DNA from 3 places in the Streptomyces sp. NPDC001027 genome. Region 1 is predicted to be linked to each of the others. Evidence: riboswitches for the same ligand, from Rfam matches in the RefSeq annotation. Region 1 holds a riboswitch; each other region holds the start of a gene.
The links. Region 1 has a riboswitch for cobalamin ahead of ABT300_RS41040 (ABC transporter substrate-binding protein). Riboswitches for the same ligand answer to the same signal wherever they lie in the genome.

Region 1 (4,822 bases):
ACCGCACGCCGGGCGAGACGAGGACCCGTGCGGCCGCGGGCAGCGATCCGGCCGCGGCGCGGGCGAGCGCCGCCCCGGCGGCGTCGATCGAGGCCCCGTCGTCGAAACGGGCCTGTCGCAGCGACGAACTCGTCGCGGGCGAGACGAACACGACACGGACGGTCACGGGGCGGCTCCTTCTGCTGCGGTCTCGAACATAGGGGTTGCTACGGCGCACAGGGCACGGCAGTGCGGGGGCGTGGCACCGCCGGCCCCCGCCCTAGCCGTCCTGCCGCACCTCGTCCTGCCGCACCTCGTCCTGCCGGACCTCGTCGTGTCGTTCTCCGTCGTGGCGCTCCCCCTTCGGCGCGGCGGGCAGGGCGCCCAGGAAGCGTATGTGCGGGCGGCCGTCGGGTCCGTCGCGGGTGAGGACGGCCCGCACCCCGTAGACGTCGGCGATCAGCGCCTCGGTGAGCACCTCCTGCGGTGTGCCGGCGGCCACCGCCCTGCCCTGCTTGAGGACGACGACCCGGTCGCAGTACATCGCGGCCAGGTTCAGATCGTGCAGCGCGACGACGCTCGTCAGCCCGAGTTCGGTGATCAGGTCCAGCAACGCGAGCTGGTGCTGGATGTCGAGGTGGTTCGTGGGCTCGTCCAGCAGCAGCTCCCGCGGCTGCTGGGCGAGCGCGCGGGCGATCTGGACGCGCTGGCGCTCCCCGCCGGAGAGGGTGTGCCACAGCCGGCCGGCCTTGTCGCCGAGGCCGGTCCGCTCCAGCGCGGAACGGACCGCGGCCTCGTCCTGCGCCGAGGCGGCGCCCCAGGCCCGGCGAAGCGGCACCCGGCCCAGCCGCACGACGTCCAGGACGCTCAACGCCACCTGTGTGTCGGCCTGTTGCTCGACGACGGCGACCCGCCGGGCGACCGCCCGCCGCCCGACCTGCGTCAGCGGACGGCCGTCGAGGGTGACCACGCCCGAGGCGGGGGCGAGGACGCCCGCGAGCAGCCGCAGCAGCGTGGACTTGCCGGAACCGTTCGGGCCGAGCAGACCGGTGACGGTTCCCGGGCGCAGCGCGAGACCGACTCCGTCGAGGATCAGCGAACCGCCCGCCGTGTAGGCGAGGCGGTCGCCGCGCAGGCCGGCGCCCTCGGCGGTCCCCGTCATCGCGCGCTCCTGGTCCGGTACAGCACGAGGACGAACGCCGGGACGCCGATCAGCGAGGTCACCACGCCCACCGGCACCTCCTGCGGGTCCAGGACGGTGCGGGCGAGGGTGTCCACCCACACCAGGAAGACCGCCCCCGCCAGGGCGGTGGCCGGCAGCAGCCGGGTGTGTCCGGGACCGGTCAGGGCCCGGGCCGCGTGCGGGAGCACGAGTCCGACGAAGCCGATCGCCCCCGCCGAACTGACCAGCGTGGCCGTCAGCAGGGCGGTGGCGCAGAGCAGGACCAGCCGGGTGCGGGCCACGTGCACGCCCAGCGACGCGGCCGCGTCCTGCCCGAACGCGAAGGCGTCCAGCGTCGTCGCGTACCCCGCGCACACCAGCAGCACCCCGACCAGCACCGCCCCGCCCGCCCCCACGTCCGCCCAGCCGGCCCCGCTGAGCGAGCCGAGCAGCCAGAACAGGACGCCGCGGGTGGTCTCGGCGTCGGCGCTCGTCATGACGACGAACGAGGTGAGCGCCGAGAACAACTGCATCGCCGCCACCCCGGCGAGCACCACCCGGTCCGTGGCGCCGCCCAGCGTGTGACTGAGCAGCAGCACCAGCGCGAAGGAGACCGCCGCACCGAGGAACGCGCCCCCGGACACCGACAGGGCCCCGCCGCCCGCGCCGAGCACGACCACCACGACCGCGCCGGTCGAGGCGCCGGAGGAGATCCCGAGGACGAACGGGTCGGCGAGCGGGTTGCGCAGCAGGGACTGCATCACCGCCCCGCACACGGCGAGCCCGGCTCCGCACACCGCGGCCAGCAGCGTGCGCGGCAGCCGCAGATTCCACACGATGCCGTCCCGCAACGGCGTCAACCCGGTTTCGGCGAGGCCGAGATGGGCGGCCACCGTGGACAACACGTCCCGGACCGCGATGTCGGCCGGACCGATGGTGATCGCCACGGCGACGGACGCGCACAGCAGCGCGAGCCCGGCCGCCCACAGCAGCACCTGGCGCAGCCCCCGCGCCGCCACCGCCGCAGGAGCGGCGGCGGCCGCCGGGCCGACGGCGGTCATCGCGCGAGGCCGTACGCGCGCAGTGCCGCCGCGACCTTCTCCACGCCCTCGACGGTGCGCACGGTCGGGTTCATCGCCTGCCCGGACAGCAGGACGTACCGCTTCTCGCGCACCGCGGTCATGTTCCGGGTGACCGGGTCGGACTCCAGGAACGCGATCTTCTTGGCCGCGGTCTCGGCCGTCTGCTGCCTGCGGGTCAGATCGCCGATCACGAGGACGTCCGGGTCGCGGTCGGCGACGGTCTCCCAGTTGACCTGCGGCCACTCCTGTTCGGTGTCGTCGAAGACGTTCTTCGCGCCGAGTTCGCGGGTGATGACGCCGGGGGCGCCGCAGCAGCCGGCCAGGTAGGGGGACTGGGAGTTGGCGAACCAGTAGAGGAGTGTGACGTTCTTGGCATCGAGTCCCGAAGCGGCCCTGGCCACCCGGGACTTGAGGTCGGCCACCAGTTCCTCGCCCCGTTTCTCGACGCCGAACACCCGGGCCAGGTCGCGTACTTCGCCGTAGACCGCCTCCATGGTCAGCGGCTTCGTGCGGACGCCGTCGCCGCCGCCGCTGTTGTCCTTGCCCGTGCAGTCGGAGGGGGAGAGATAGGTCGGGATCCCGAGCTTGTCGAACTGGGCACGCGTGGCCACTCCGCCCTTGCCGAGCGTGGAGGCGAACGAGGCGGCCACGAAGTCGGGTTCGGCGTCCAGGACCTTCTCGAAGGAAGGCGCGTCGTCGGCCAGCCGCCTCACCCGGGCATCGGCCTTCTCGAGGCTCCTGGGCAGCGGGTCGGTCCAGGTGGCGGTACCCGCCATCCGGTCCGCGAGCCCGAGGGAGAGCATGATCTCCGTCGTGCCCTGGTTGAGGGAGACCGCCCGCCGAGGGGGCGTGTCGATCCGGACCCGCTGTCCGCAGTTGTCGAGCGTGACCGGCCGGCCGGCCGCGTGGCTGTCGGCGGGACCGTCGGAGGAGGCGGCGGAGCCGCCGCAGCCGGTCGCCAGGAGGGCTCCTGCCAGGAACAGGACGGCAGGAGCGACGGGACGTGCGAACGGCACGGAGTTTCCTTCGGCGTCGAGGGCTCAAGCGCGAAGCCCGGTCGTACGGTGCGCTCCTCCGGCCGGTCTGCGACACCGGAGGCCGCCAGCAGGTCTTCGGACTCGGGGTCACCCGGGCGAGGCGCCTTCCCGGAGCGCATGCGCGTCCAGTGGCCGAAAGCCCCGCCCGTCGCCCTTACCGCTGCGCGTCAGCTCCGGATTCCCACCGGATTCCCTGACCCCCGCGCGCCCCGGGGGCGCGCACGAGTACGACTGGCCTCGGCAAGCTACCACAGGCGTCGAGGGCCCCGACGGGGGTGACCTTCGGCACATCGGAGGTCTTCGGCCCGGTATGTGCTTTCATCGTGCACTTGTTGCTCATCGCGCACTGTTCCCGCAGGGAAAGCACGTGTCACCCGATCTCTGACCGGACGTCATATGAACGCTGCGGAAGCGGAAGACGGCCAGGCACTTACTTCGAGGTGGGTGAACCCGCATGTGAGGACGTGCTCCCGCCCGCCGTTCCAGCGCCTAGTCTGTGGTCCGGACCCCACCGGGCCTTCCCCGCAGCCTGGGCGGGATCTCAGCCCGTCACCACCGAGAACAGGCGGCCGAGGGCATGCAGCCACTGCGTCCAGAAGACCCCGAGCAACTCGGGCCGTATCGGCTCCTGGCCCGGCTCGGTGCGGGCGGCATGGGCCGGGTCTATCTCGCGCGGTCGTGGGCCGGCCGCGTCGTCGCCGTCAAGGTGATCCGTCCGGAGATGGCGGACGACGACAACTTCCGCATCCGTTTCCGGCGGGAGGTGGCGGCCGCGGCGGCGGTCGGCGGCCCCTACACGGCGCACGTGGTGGACGCCGCTCCGGACGACGAGACGCCCTGGCTCGCCACCGACCATGTGCCCGGCCCCACCCTGGCCGAGGCGGTCGCCGCGCACGGGCCGCTGCCGGTGGAGACGGTGCTCGCACTGGGCGCGGGCGTGGCCGAGGCGTTGACCGCCGTGCACGCCGAAGGGCTCGTGCACCGTGACCTCAAACCGTCCAACGTGCTGCTCGCGGCGGACGGCCCGCGGGTCATCGACTTCGGCATCGTGCGCGCCCGCGACGGCTATGAACTCACCGGTTCCGGCACCCTGTTCGGCTCTCTCGACTACATGTGCCCGGAGCAGGCCACCGGCGATCCGATGGGCCCGGAGGGCGACGTCTTCTGCCTCGGGTCGGTGCTCGCGTTCGCCGCGTCCGGGCGCTCGCCGTTCGGCGGGGCGGTGGGCGCTGCGCTGCTCTACCAGGTGGCGCACGGATCGCCCGACCTGAGCCTGGTGCCCGAACCGCTGGACAAGATCATCAGCCTCTGTCACGCCAAGGACCCGGCCCTGAGGATCCACCCCGACCGGCTCTCCGCGGCCTGCGCTCCCGGCGGCGCCGAACAGGTGCTGACGGACGGCTGGCTGCCGGCGCCCGTCGCCGCCATGGTCGCCTCCCACCAGGCGGCCGTGCGGGAGCTGGACCGCCCCGTGCCGCCGGACCCGGTCTCGCGGCCCGGAGGCTTCGCGCCGCCGGCGCCGGCCGAGGAGCCCGTCGCCGGGCCGTCCGGACCTGCCGGGC
Region 2 (5,758 bases), on a different contig from region 1:
GGGTCCGGGCGGCTGCAGCGCCTGCTCCGTGAGGTCCCCGGCGCCCCGCTCCCCGAGGTGGCTCAGCACGCGACTGCCGAAGTAGGCCTGGACGATGCTGTGCGGGAAACGGACCCTGTGCTCGAGGCCCTCCACCAGTCTGAGCCTGCTCGCGTGGGCGGCGAAGCGGGCGAGGACGGCATGGCACTGGTCCATGTTGCCCTCGCGCAGCCGTCTGCGCTCCGGTTCGCCGAGACGCTCGCACAGCGTGTCCCAGATCTGTTGCCGGTCCCAGTCGGACAGCGTGTGGTCGCGCTTGCCGTACTGGTCGAAGCCGCGGCCGGCGAACAGGCGCTCGGCCCGGACCCGGGCGCGCCGGGCCGGGCCGGGGTGCAGGACGTCCGGGTCGAGCAGCTCCGCGAAGCCGACCTCCAGCGTGTCCTGGAGCAGTCCGACGCAGGCCAGCGCGCAGACCACTTCGAGGGTGTCGCGGCGTTCGTCGGGGGTCAGCGCGACGTCCTCACGCAGCTTCCCCTCGCACAGCCCCTCGGCCCACGTCTCCAGCAGCCAGAGCCGCAGGGCGGCGCGGTCGCGGCTGCGGGTGAGGACGCTCGGCGGGTCGTCCTCGGGGCGGTCGTGCTCCAGCAGTCCCCGCCGGTGGAGTTCGCGGGCGATCTGCAGGTAGACCGGCGACTCGGTCACCTCCGCCGTCTCGACGATCCAGTCCACCCGGCGCTCGTCGGTCTCCGGCACGTCCGCCTCGACGAAACGCAGCGCCGCCTCCTCGCTGAGCGGTTCGAGCACCACGATCGCGGCGGAGGTGGTCTCCAGCGGGCTGTGCGGCCGGGAGGCGATGACCAGGGGCAGCTTCTCCTCGCGGGCGCGCTCGATGGCCCGCCGGATGACGTTGTCCCGGTTCTGCTGCCGGCCGTCGTCGAGCAGGGCCTCCTCCAGGCCGTCGGCGAGGACGACCGGCTTGTCGTCGGCGAGGAGTTGCTGCCACACCCGGTCGGTCTTGCTGCGGGCCAGAACGCCCTTGGGCGCCTCCTGGGCGAACCGCTGCCTGGCCAGATGCTCGAAGTTGAGGTCGGCGCCGTCCGTCGCGTCGCGCAGCCTGATCGGCACCGGTACGGCGTTCTGGCGGGCCAGGAGTTCGGTGAGCCGGACGAGGACGGCGGTCTTCCCCGCGCCGACGCCGCCGACGAGCAGATACGGCCGCCGGGTGTCGCGCTCCCGCAGCCGCTCGGCGATGACCTGGGCGATGTCCTCCCGGCCGACGATCTCGCGGGTGTCGTATCCGGCGGTGGGCACCAGCCGGCGCGGATCGCGCAGCGCCTTGGTGAGGTAGCGCCGCTTGGTCCAGCGGTACCACCAGAACAGGAAGAGGGCGGCGGCGATCGAGGCGGCGAGGACCGGTCCGACGAACCGGGAGACGATCTCGAAGCCCTGGTTCTGCTGACGCCACTTCTCGAAGCCGGTCGTGTCGTGGGTGACGAGGATGAACACGCCCTCCCCCACCCAGGCGAGCACCGCGAGCACGGCGACCAGCCAGATCGCCCGGGTGACGTTGGCGTACGAGAGCCATCGGCGCCATTTCTTGGGGCGGGCGACGCCGCGACGGGCCTCCAGACGGATCGTCAGGGAGTGCCAGCGGCCGACGAGGCCGCGTCCGAAGCTGGTTCCCGCGCGCCGGAAGGGCAGGGTGGCCATCGGCGCGTCGCGCGGTCGCTCCTTGCCGGGCGGATGGCGGACGACCCTCGTCATGGCGTTCTCCTTGCGCGTTCCGGGACGGATTCCCCGGTACGGAGGACCCGCGGGGCAGAGGATCGACGCGGCGCCGACGGCTCCTTCCATGGAATCACTCCCGACGGCCTGCGCAACCCGGGCGTCCGGCAGACTCGGGGCCATGGACATCGCGATACGGCGGGCCGCGCCCGGCGAGTACCGGGCCCTCGGTGACATCACCGCGCAGGCCTATCTCCAGGACGGGCTCCTCGACTTCGGTGAGGAGGACGCGTATCTGCCGGTGCTGAAGGACGTCGCCGCGCGGGCGGCCGCCGCCGAGGTGCTGGTGGCCGTGGACGGCGACCGGCTCCTCGGCGGCGTCACCTTCGTGGCCGGTCCCGGCCCGGTCGCCGACATCGCGCGGCCCGGTGAGGCCGAGATCCGTGCGCTCGCGGTCGCGCACGCGGCCCGCGGCCGGGGCGCCGGCGAGGCGCTCGTGCGGGCCTGCCTGGAACGGGCGCGGGCCACGGAGGGCTGCACGGCCGTCGTCCTGTCGAGCCAGCGCAGCATGCACACCGCACACCGCATCTACGAACGTCTCGGCTTCGTCCGCACACCCGAGCGGGACTGGAATCCCGTGCCGCACCTGGACGACCTCACTCTCCTCACCTATGAGTTGACCCTCTGAAACCATCCCGACACAACATCTGGGGGTGGCGTGACGGGTGAACACAAGATGTATGCTCATGCTCGCTGTCGCTGCAGGGGAATCCGGTGCGAATCCGGAACTGTCCCGCAACGGTGTACTCGCGTGCATCCCTACCCGTATGGGCACGCCTGTTCAGTCCGAGGTCCTGTCGACAGCGCGCCCGGCCGTCCGGTCCGGGTGCCCTGACGTCCGGGCCTCGTGGAGTGGGCCGGTGGACGCGACGCCCCCGCGCGCTCGTGTGCTGCCCCCTGCCCTCCGCCAGGCCCCTTGCCGAGCGAGGGAGAGCCCCCACGTGACCATCGCGCCAGCCGAACCGGCCTCAGTCACCGAGCTGCAGACCGACGGTCCCGGTACCGCGTTGCTGCGGACCCTGACCGAGCTGACCGCCGACCTGCCCGACGCCGACCCCGGCCGGGTCGCGGCCGCCGCGCTGCGCGGCCGGTCTGCGCGGACTGCCTCCGAGATCACCGCGGAGCTGCGCGAGCTGGCCACGGAGGCGGCCGCGGGCCTGATCTCCGAGGACCCCGCCTACTCGAAGCTGGCGGCCCGCCTGCTGACGATCGGCATCGTCGAGGAGGCCGCCTCCCAGGGCGTCACGTCGTTCACCGAGTCGATCGCCGTCGGGCGCCGCGAGGGCCTGATCGCGGACCGCACCGCCGAGTTCGTGCGCGTGCACGCGGCCCGGCTCGACGCGCTGATCGACTCCGCCGCCGACGACCGCTTCGGCTACTTCGGACTGCGCACCCTGCACAGCCGCTACCTGCTGCGGCACCCGATCACCCGCAAGGTCGTCGAGACGCCCCAGCACTTCCTGCTGCGCGTCGCCGCCGGTCTGGCGGAGGACGACACGTCCCGCGCCCTGGACGAGGTCGCCGCGCTGTACCGGCTGATGAGCCGGCTGGACTACCTCCCGTCCTCGCCCACGCTCTTCAACTCCGGCACCCGGCACCCGCAGATGTCGTCCTGCTACCTCCTCGACTCCCCGCTGGACGAGCTGGACTCCATCTACGACCGCTACCACCAGGTGGCCCGGCTGTCGAAGCACGCCGGCGGCATCGGTCTGTCGTACTCCCGCATCCGCAGCCGGGGTTCGCTGATCCGCGGCACCAACGGGCACTCCAACGGCATCGTGCCGTTCCTCAAGACCCTGGACGCCTCGGTCGCCGCCGTGAACCAGGGCGGCCGGCGCAAGGGCGCGGCGGCGGTCTACCTGGAGACCTGGCACTCCGACATCGAGGAGTTCCTGGAGCTGCGGGACAACACCGGCGAGGACGCCCGGCGTACGCACAACCTGAACCTCGCGCACTGGATCCCGGACGAGTTCATGCGCCGGGTCAACGCCGACGAGCCGTGGTCGCTGTTCTCCCCGGCCGACGTGCCCGAGCTGGTCGATCTGTGGGGCGACGAGTTCGACGCGGCCTACCGCAGGGCCGAGGCCGCCGGTCTGGCCAAGAAGACCATCCAGGCCCGCGACCTGTACGGCCGCATGATGCGCACGCTCGCGCAGACCGGCAACGGCTGGATGACGTTCAAGGACGCGGCCAACCGCACCGCCAACCAGACGGCCGAGCCGGGCCATGTCGTGCACTCCTCCAATCTCTGCACGGAGATCCTGGAGGTCACGGACGACGGCGAGACCGCGGTGTGCAACCTGGGCTCGGTGAACCTGGGCGCGTTCGTCGACACGACGAACGGCGACATCGACTGGGAGCGGCTGGACGAGACGGTCCGCACCGCGGTCACGTTCCTGGACCGCGTCGTCGACGTCAACTTCTACCCGACCGAGCAGGCGGGCCGCTCCAACGCGCGCTGGCGTCCGGTCGGGCTGGGCGCGATGGGCCTCCAGGACGTCTTCTTCAAGCTGCGGCTGCCCTTCGACTCGCCCGAGGCCAAGGCGCTGTCCACCCGCATCGCCGAGCGCGTGATGCTCGCCGCCTACGAGGCCTCCGCGGACCTCGCCGAGCGGAGCGGCCCGCTGCCGGCCTGGGAGAAGACCCGCACGGCCAGGGGCGTGCTGCACCCGGACCACTACGGCGTCGAGTTCGCCTGGCCCGAGCGCTGGGCGGCGCTGCGCGAGCGGATCGCCTCGACGGGGCTGCGCAACTCCCTGCTGCTCGCCATCGCGCCCACCGCCACCATCGCCTCCATCGCGGGCGTGTACGAGTGCATCGAGCCGCAGGTGTCGAACCTGTTCAAGCGCGAGACGCTGTCCGGCGAGTTCCTCCAGGTCAACTCGTACCTGGTGCAGGAGCTCAAGGAGCTCGGCGTGTGGGACGCCCGCACTCGTGAGGCGCTGCGCGAGGCGAACGGCTCGGTGCAGGGCTTCGCGTGGATCCCGGCCGAGACGCGTGCCCTGTACCGCACGGCGTGGGAGATCCCGCAGCGCGGACTGATCGACATGGCCGCCGCCCGCACCCCGTACCTCGACCAGGCGCAGTCGCTGAACCTGTTCCTGGAGACGCCGACGATCGGCAAGCTCTCCTCGATGTACGCGTACGCGTGGAAGTCGGGTCTGAAGACGACGTACTACCTGCGCTCGCGCCCGGCCACCCGGATCGCCCGGGCCGCCCGGGCCCAGGCGCAGCCCGAGAACGCCATTCCCGTGCAGCAGGCCGCCGACCCCGACGCCGTCGCCTGCTCCCTGGAGAACCCCGAGTCCTGCGAGGCCTGCCAGTAATGACCACCGCACCTGAGAAGACCCAGCAGACCCAGACGACCGAGCAGACGGAGCAGACCGAGGGCTTCGAGAAGTCCGGGAAGAACCTGCTCGACCCGGGCTTCGAGCTGACCCTGCGCCCGATGCGCTATCCCGACTTCTACGAGCGCTACCGGGACGCCATCAAGAACACCTGGACCGTCGAGGAGGTCGACCTCCACTCGGACGTCACGGATCTCGCGAAGCTGTCCGAGGGCGAGCAGCACATGATCGGCCGGCTGGTCGCGTTCTTCGCGACGGGCGACTCGATCGTGGCGAACAACCTCGTGCTGACGCTGTACAAGCACATCAACTCCCCCGAGGCGCGCCTGTACCTGTCGAGGCAGCTGTTCGAGGAGGCCGTGCACGTCCAGTTCTATCTGACGCTGCTGGACACCTACCTGCCCGACCCGGACGACCGGGCGGCGGCCTTCGCGGCGGTGGAGAACATCCCGTCCATCCGGGAGAAGGCCGAGTTCTGCTTCAAGTGGATCAACGAGGTGGAGAAGCTGGAGCGGCTGGAGTCGCAGGCCGACCGGCGCCGCTTCCTGCTCAACCTCATCTGCTTCGCCGCGTGCATCGAGGGCCTGTTCTTCTACGGCGCGTTCGCGTACGTCTACTGGTTCCGCAGCCGGGGTCTGCTGCACGGT
Region 3 (5,758 bases), on a different contig from region 1:
CGGGCGGCCGCCTCGGCGTAGAACTCGTCCATCGCGCCCTGGTAGCCGCCCGGGTGGTCGGTGGTCTCCGTGGTGACCGGGTAGACCAGCCGCTCCTCGACGTGATCGGCGCGCAGGTGCTTCGCCGCGATCGCGCGGGCGATGGACCGGCCGTGCCGGGCGCTGTGGTAGGCGATCACGTCCGCCTCGCCGATCACCTCGACGGCCCGCACGGTCATCAGGGACGGGTCGCCGGGGCCGAGCCCGACGCCGTACAGCTTGCCGCTCATTCTTCCTCGCTCGCGATCGCGTTGAGCGCGGCGGCCGCGATGGCGCTGCCGCCACGGCGCCCGCGCACCACCAGGTAGTCCAGGCCGTGCGTGTTCGCCGCCAGGGCGTCCTTGGACTCGGCCGCGCCGATGAACCCGACCGGCGCGCCGATCACGGCGGCGGGCCGCGGCGCGCCCTCCTCGATCATCTCCAGCAGCCGGAACAGGGCGGTGGGCGCGTTGCCGACGGCGACCACCGAGCCCTCGAGCCGGTCCCGCCACAGCTCCAGCGCGGCGGCGGTGCGCGTGGTGCCGAGCCGCGCGGCAAGGTCCGGCACGCTCGGGTCGGACAGCGTGCACAGCACGTCGTTCTCGGCGGGCAGCCTCCGTCGGGTGACGCCGCTGGCCACCATCTGCACATCGGTGAAGACGGGCGCGCCGGCCCGCAGCGCCTCGCGGGCGCGGGCGACGACGGACGGCGTGTACGCCAGGTCCCGTACGAGGTCGACCATCCCGCAGGCGTGGATCATCCGGACCGCGACCTGGCTGACGTCGGCGGGCAGTCCTTCGAGGTCGGACTCCGCGCGGATGGTGGCGAAGGACCGGCGGTAGATGACCGCACCGTCCTTCTCGTAGTCGTAGCTGCTCACGGTGTTCGTCTCGCTGCTCTCGATGGTGGTACGGCTCATGAGGTGATCGCCGCCAGGGCGGCGGCGAGGTGGTCGGGGTCGGTCATCGCTGCGGCGCCCGTCGGACGGCCCGACCGCACGGCGGTCAGCCGGTAGCCGCCGTCCGCGGAGGCGACCACGTCGATCCGGTCGCCGTGTGGGTGTCCGCAACGCCGTTCGCAGCCGGACCAGTACAGCGGGAGGGGGCAGGCGCCGGCCGCGTCGACAGTGTCGGCCGCGTCGGCCCGGACGTCGGCGTGGGATTTGCCACACCCGGGCCGCCCGACGCACGCGCCGACGCGCGGCCACGGCGAGTCCGGATCGGTGACGAGTCCGGCGGCGGCGAGCCGCGCGAGGGACTCGGCCCGCTGCCGAGGGTCCCGGCCCGGCGCGGGGACGACGACTCCGCGCCACGGGGTCAGCCGCAGCTCGGTCTCGGCGACCCGCGTCAACTCCCGCCACTGGCGGGCGGAGAGCCGCCCGAGGGGCACGTGCGCGGACAGGGCGTCGCCGACGACGCCGGGCGCGGGCCCCTGCGCGTCGGGGACGGGGGCGACCTCCGTCAGGGACGACCCGCCGATGCCTTCGGCGGCCAGGCGGCGGCGGACCCGCTCGGCCAGCACGCCCTCGGGCAGGGTGAGTTCGGCCACCCGCCAGACTCCGCCGCCGGACTCCCGGACGGCCCGCAGGAACGTCTCGGCCGCCAGCAGCGCCGCCCGTGGCGCGTCCCGCGCGGACACCCGCACCGCACCCGGAGCGAGCACCGCACCGTCGCCGGTCGCCCGCAGCGTCACGTCGGCGCCGAGCCCGGCCACGTCCCCGCGCCCGTCGTCCAGGGCGAACAGGAACCGGCCCGACAACTCCCGCGCCGGCCCGCTCGCGCACAGCGCCGCGTCGAGCTCCGACAGCCAGGGCCGGACATCGCGCAGGCCGCGTCCGTCGAGGCCGGACAGCGGCGAGGCGACGATGTTGCGCACCCGCTCGTGTCCGGGGGAGGGCAGCAGCCCGGCCGCCGCCAGCAGGTCGGCGAGCTCCGCGCCGCAGCCGTCCGCGAGGCCCCGCAGCTGCACGTTGCCGCGCGAGGTCAGATGGATCTCCCCGTCGCCCAGCCGCCCGGCCGCCTCGCCCAGCGCCTCGGCCTGACGGACGCTCAGCACCCCGCCCGGCACCCGGACCCGGGCCAGCGCCCCGTCGTCCGCCGCGTGCAGCCGCAAAGCCCCGGGGCAGGCGTCACCGCGGTCCCGTGAGACCGCTGTGGCCTGGGACGTTGGACGGAGGTCAGCCGAGGACATGGCGGCGAGCATACCCACGTCCACCTGGGAGGTATGCCTGTGCCCTCTTCCCCCGCCCCTTACTATGCTGGCGGTGGATCATCCGGTCCGCCATCGCCACGACGGCGACAGGGGAGGAAGCCCGGTGCGAATCCGGCGCGGTCCCGCCACTGTGAGCCCGGCCCTCAGAAGCCGGGTGAGTCAGGAACTCCCGCCGTCCGACACCGCCCGGGGCGCGGACACCCCGAGGAAGGCCGACGCCCCATGATCCTGCTGCTGTCGACGTCCGACACCGACCTGCTGAGCGCCCGAGCCGCCGCCGGCCCGGTCCCGTACTGCTTCGCCAACCCGGCCCGGCTCGTCCTCGACGACCTCCCCGCGCTCCTCGACGGCGCCGACCTCGTCGTCGTACGCCTCCTCGGCGGGGTGCGCGCCTGGCAGGACGGCCTCGACCTGCTGCTCGCCGACGGCCGCCCGGTCGTCGTCCTGACCGGTGAACAGGCCCCCGACGCCCAGCTGATGGCCGCCTCCACGGTCCCCGTCGGCATCGCCGCCGAGGCCCACGCCTATCTCGCCCACGGCGGCCCCGCCAACCTGGAGCAGCTCGCCCGGTTCCTCTCCGACACGGTCCTGCTCACCGGCCACGGCTTCGACGCCCCGGCGTCCGCCCCCACCTGGGGTCCGCTGGAGCGGCCGGCGCCGGCCGGCGCCCCCGGGGCCCCGACCGTCGCCGTGCTCTACTACCGGGCCCATCACATGAGCGGCAACACCGCCTTCGTGCACGCCCTGTGCGACGCCGTCGAGGCGTCCGGCGCCCGGCCGCTCCCGCTGTACGTCGCCTCCCTGCGCGCCCCCGAGCCGGAGCTGATCGAGGAACTGCGCGCCGCCGACGCCATCGTCACCACGGTGCTCGCCGCGGGCGGCACCCGCCCCGCCGACGCCTCGGCGGGCGGCGACGACGAGTCGTGGGACGCGGGCGCGCTGACCTCCCTGGACGTCCCGATCCTCCAGGCGCTGTGCCTGACCTCCTCGCGGACCGACTGGGAGACGAGCGACGAGGGCGTCTCCCCGCTGGACGCGGCAGGACAGATCGCCGTCCCGGAGTTCGACGGCCGGCTGATCACCGTCCCGTTCTCCTTCAAGGAGATCGACGCCGACGGCCTGCCCGCCTATGTCGCCGACCCGGAGCGGGCCGCCCGCGTCGCCGGCATCGCCGTACGCCACGCCCGGCTGCGCCATGTCCCGCCCGCCGACAAGCGTCTCGCGCTGGTGCTCTCCGCCTACCCCACCAAGCACTCCCGCATCGGCAACGCGGTCGGCCTGGACACCCCCGCCAGCGCGGTCGCCCTGCTGCGCCGGCTGCGCGAGGAGGGCTACGACTTCGGGACGGACGCCGAGGTGCCGGGGCTGGCCTCCGGCGACGGCGACGAGCTGATCCGGGCGCTCATCGAGGCGGGCGGCCACGACCAGGGCTGGCTCACCGAGGAGCAGTTGGCGCGCAACCCGGTGCGGATCCCGGCGGCCGACTACCGCCGCTGGTTCGCCGCCCTGCCCGAGGAGCTGCGCTCGGCCGTCGAGGAGCACTGGGGCCCGCCGCCCGGCGAGATGTTCGTCGACCGCAGCCGCAACCCGGAGGGCGACATCGTCCTCGCCGCGCTGCGCTTCGGCAACCTGCTGATCCTGATCCAGCCCCCGCGCGGCTTCGGCGAGAACCCGATCGCCATCTACCACGACCCGGACCTGCCGCCCTCGCACCACTACCTGGCCGCCTACCGCTGGATCGCCGCGCGGGCCGAGGACGGCGGCTTCGGCGCGGACGCGATGATCCACCTCGGCAAGCACGGCAACCTGGAGTGGCTGCCCGGCAAGAACGCCGGCCTGTCCGCCGCCTGCGGTCCCGACGCCGCCCTCGGCGACCTCCCCCTGGTCTACCCCTTCCTGGTCAACGACCCGGGCGAGGGCACCCAGGCCAAGCGCCGCGCGCACGCCACCCTCGTCGACCACCTCGTCCCGCCGATGGCCCGCGCCGACTCCTACGGCGACATCGCGCGGCTGGAGCAACTCCTCGACGAGTACGCCCAGATCTCCTCCATGGACCCGGCGAAGCTGCCGGCGATCCGCGCCCAGATCTGGACCCTCATCCAGGCCGCCAGGCTCGACCACGACCTCGGCCTCGCCGACCGCCCGGACGACGACGGCTTCGACGACTTCCTGCTGCACGTCGACGGCTGGCTCTGTGAGGTCAAGGACGCCCAGATCCGCGACGGCCTGCACGTCCTCGGCAACCCGCCGGCCGACGCCGACCGCGTCAACCTCGTCCTCGCGATCCTGCGCGCCCGCCAGATCTGGGGCGGCGCCACGGCCCTGCCCGGTCTGCGCGAGGCGCTCGGCCTCGACGAGTCGGCCGCGACCCGGGTCACCGCCGACGAGGCGGAGGCCAAGGCCCGCGCCCTGGTCGAGCGGATGGAGGAGCTGGGCTGGGACCCGGACTCCGTGCCCGACGAGCACGGCGAACAGGTCACCGCCATCCTGGAGTTCGCCGCCCGCGAGGTCGTCCCGCGCCTCGCCGCGACCACCGCCGAACTCCACCACGTCGTCCACGCACTGAACGGCGGATTCGTCCCGGCCGGCCCGTCCGGCTCCCCGCTGCGGGGCCTGGTCAACGTCCTGCCGACCGGCCGCAACTTCTACTCCGTGGACCCCAAGGCCGTCCCTTCCCGCCTCGCCTGGGAGACCGGGCAGGCCCTCGCCGACTCGCTCCTGGAGCGCTACCGCGCCGACAACGGCGAGTGGCCCACCTCCGTCGGCCTGTCGCTGTGGGGCACCAGCGCCATGCGCACGGCCGGCGACGACGTGGCCGAGGCCCTCGCGCTGCTCGGCGTCCGCCCCGTCTGGGACGACGCCTCGCGCCGGGTGACCGGTGTGGAGGCCGTCCCGTACGAGGAGCTGGGCCGCCCGCGCATCGACGTCACCCTGCGCATCTCGGGCTTCTTCCGGGACGCCTTCCCGCACACGATCGGCCTGCTGGACGACGCCGTCCGCCTCGCGGCCTCGCTCGACGAGCCGGCCGAGGTCAACCACGTGCGCGCGCACGTCGGCGCAGACCTGGCGGCGCACGGCGACGAACGCCGCGCCACCACCCGCATCTTCGGCTCCCGCCCGGGCACCTACGGCGCCGGTCTGCTCCAGCTCATCGACTCCCGCGACTGGCGCACCGACGCCGACCTCGCCGAGGTCTACACGGTGTGGGGCGGCTACGCCTACGGCCGCGAACTGGACGGCCGTCCGGCCCGCGAGGAGATGGAGACGGCCTACCGGCGGATCGCGGTCGCCGCGAAGAACACCGACACCCGCGAACACGACATCGCCGACTCCGACGACTACTTCCAGTACCACGGCGGCATGGTCGCCACCGTCCGGGCCCTGCGCGGCACCGCCCCGGAGGCGTACATCGGCGACTCGACCCGCCCCGAGACGGTCCGCACCCGCACCCTCGTCGAGGAGACCTCCCGCGTCTTCCGCGCCCGGGTCGTCAACCCCAAGTGGATCGAGGCGATGCGGCGCCACGGCT

Region 2: linked by a shared signal. The riboswitch ahead of ABT300_RS38735 (ribonucleoside-diphosphate reductase subunit alpha) and the one ahead of ABT300_RS41040 (ABC transporter substrate-binding protein) in region 1 are both predicted to bind cobalamin.
Region 3: linked by a shared signal. The riboswitch ahead of cobN (cobaltochelatase subunit CobN) and the one ahead of ABT300_RS41040 (ABC transporter substrate-binding protein) in region 1 are both predicted to bind cobalamin.

Annotation. Positions count from the first base shown of each region.
Region 1 is NZ_JBEPBI010000380.1:263-5,084, reverse strand. It holds partial or broken gene ABT300_RS41055 (histidine phosphatase family protein) at 1-166, opposite strand, end outside; gene ABT300_RS41050 (ABC transporter ATP-binding protein) at 260-1,141, opposite strand; gene ABT300_RS41045 (FecCD family ABC transporter permease) at 1,138-2,202, opposite strand; gene ABT300_RS41040 (ABC transporter substrate-binding protein) at 2,199-3,239, opposite strand; cobalamin riboswitch at 3,330-3,455, opposite strand; partial or broken gene ABT300_RS41035 (serine/threonine-protein kinase) at 3,838-4,822, shown strand, end outside.
Region 2 is NZ_JBEPBI010000303.1:556-6,313, reverse strand. It holds gene ABT300_RS38745 (NACHT domain-containing protein) at 1-1,743, opposite strand, end outside; gene ABT300_RS38740 (GNAT family N-acetyltransferase) at 1,886-2,392, shown strand; cobalamin riboswitch at 2,445-2,580, shown strand; gene ABT300_RS38735 (ribonucleoside-diphosphate reductase subunit alpha) at 2,706-5,090, shown strand; gene ABT300_RS38730 (ribonucleotide-diphosphate reductase subunit beta) at 5,090-5,758, shown strand, end outside.
Region 3 is NZ_JBEPBI010000346.1:229-5,986, forward strand. It holds partial or broken gene cobI (precorrin-2 C(20)-methyltransferase) at 1-269, opposite strand, end outside; gene ABT300_RS40125 (precorrin-8X methylmutase) at 266-937, opposite strand; gene cobG (precorrin-3B synthase) at 934-2,220, opposite strand; cobalamin riboswitch at 2,266-2,417, shown strand; gene cobN (cobaltochelatase subunit CobN) at 2,452-5,758, shown strand, end outside.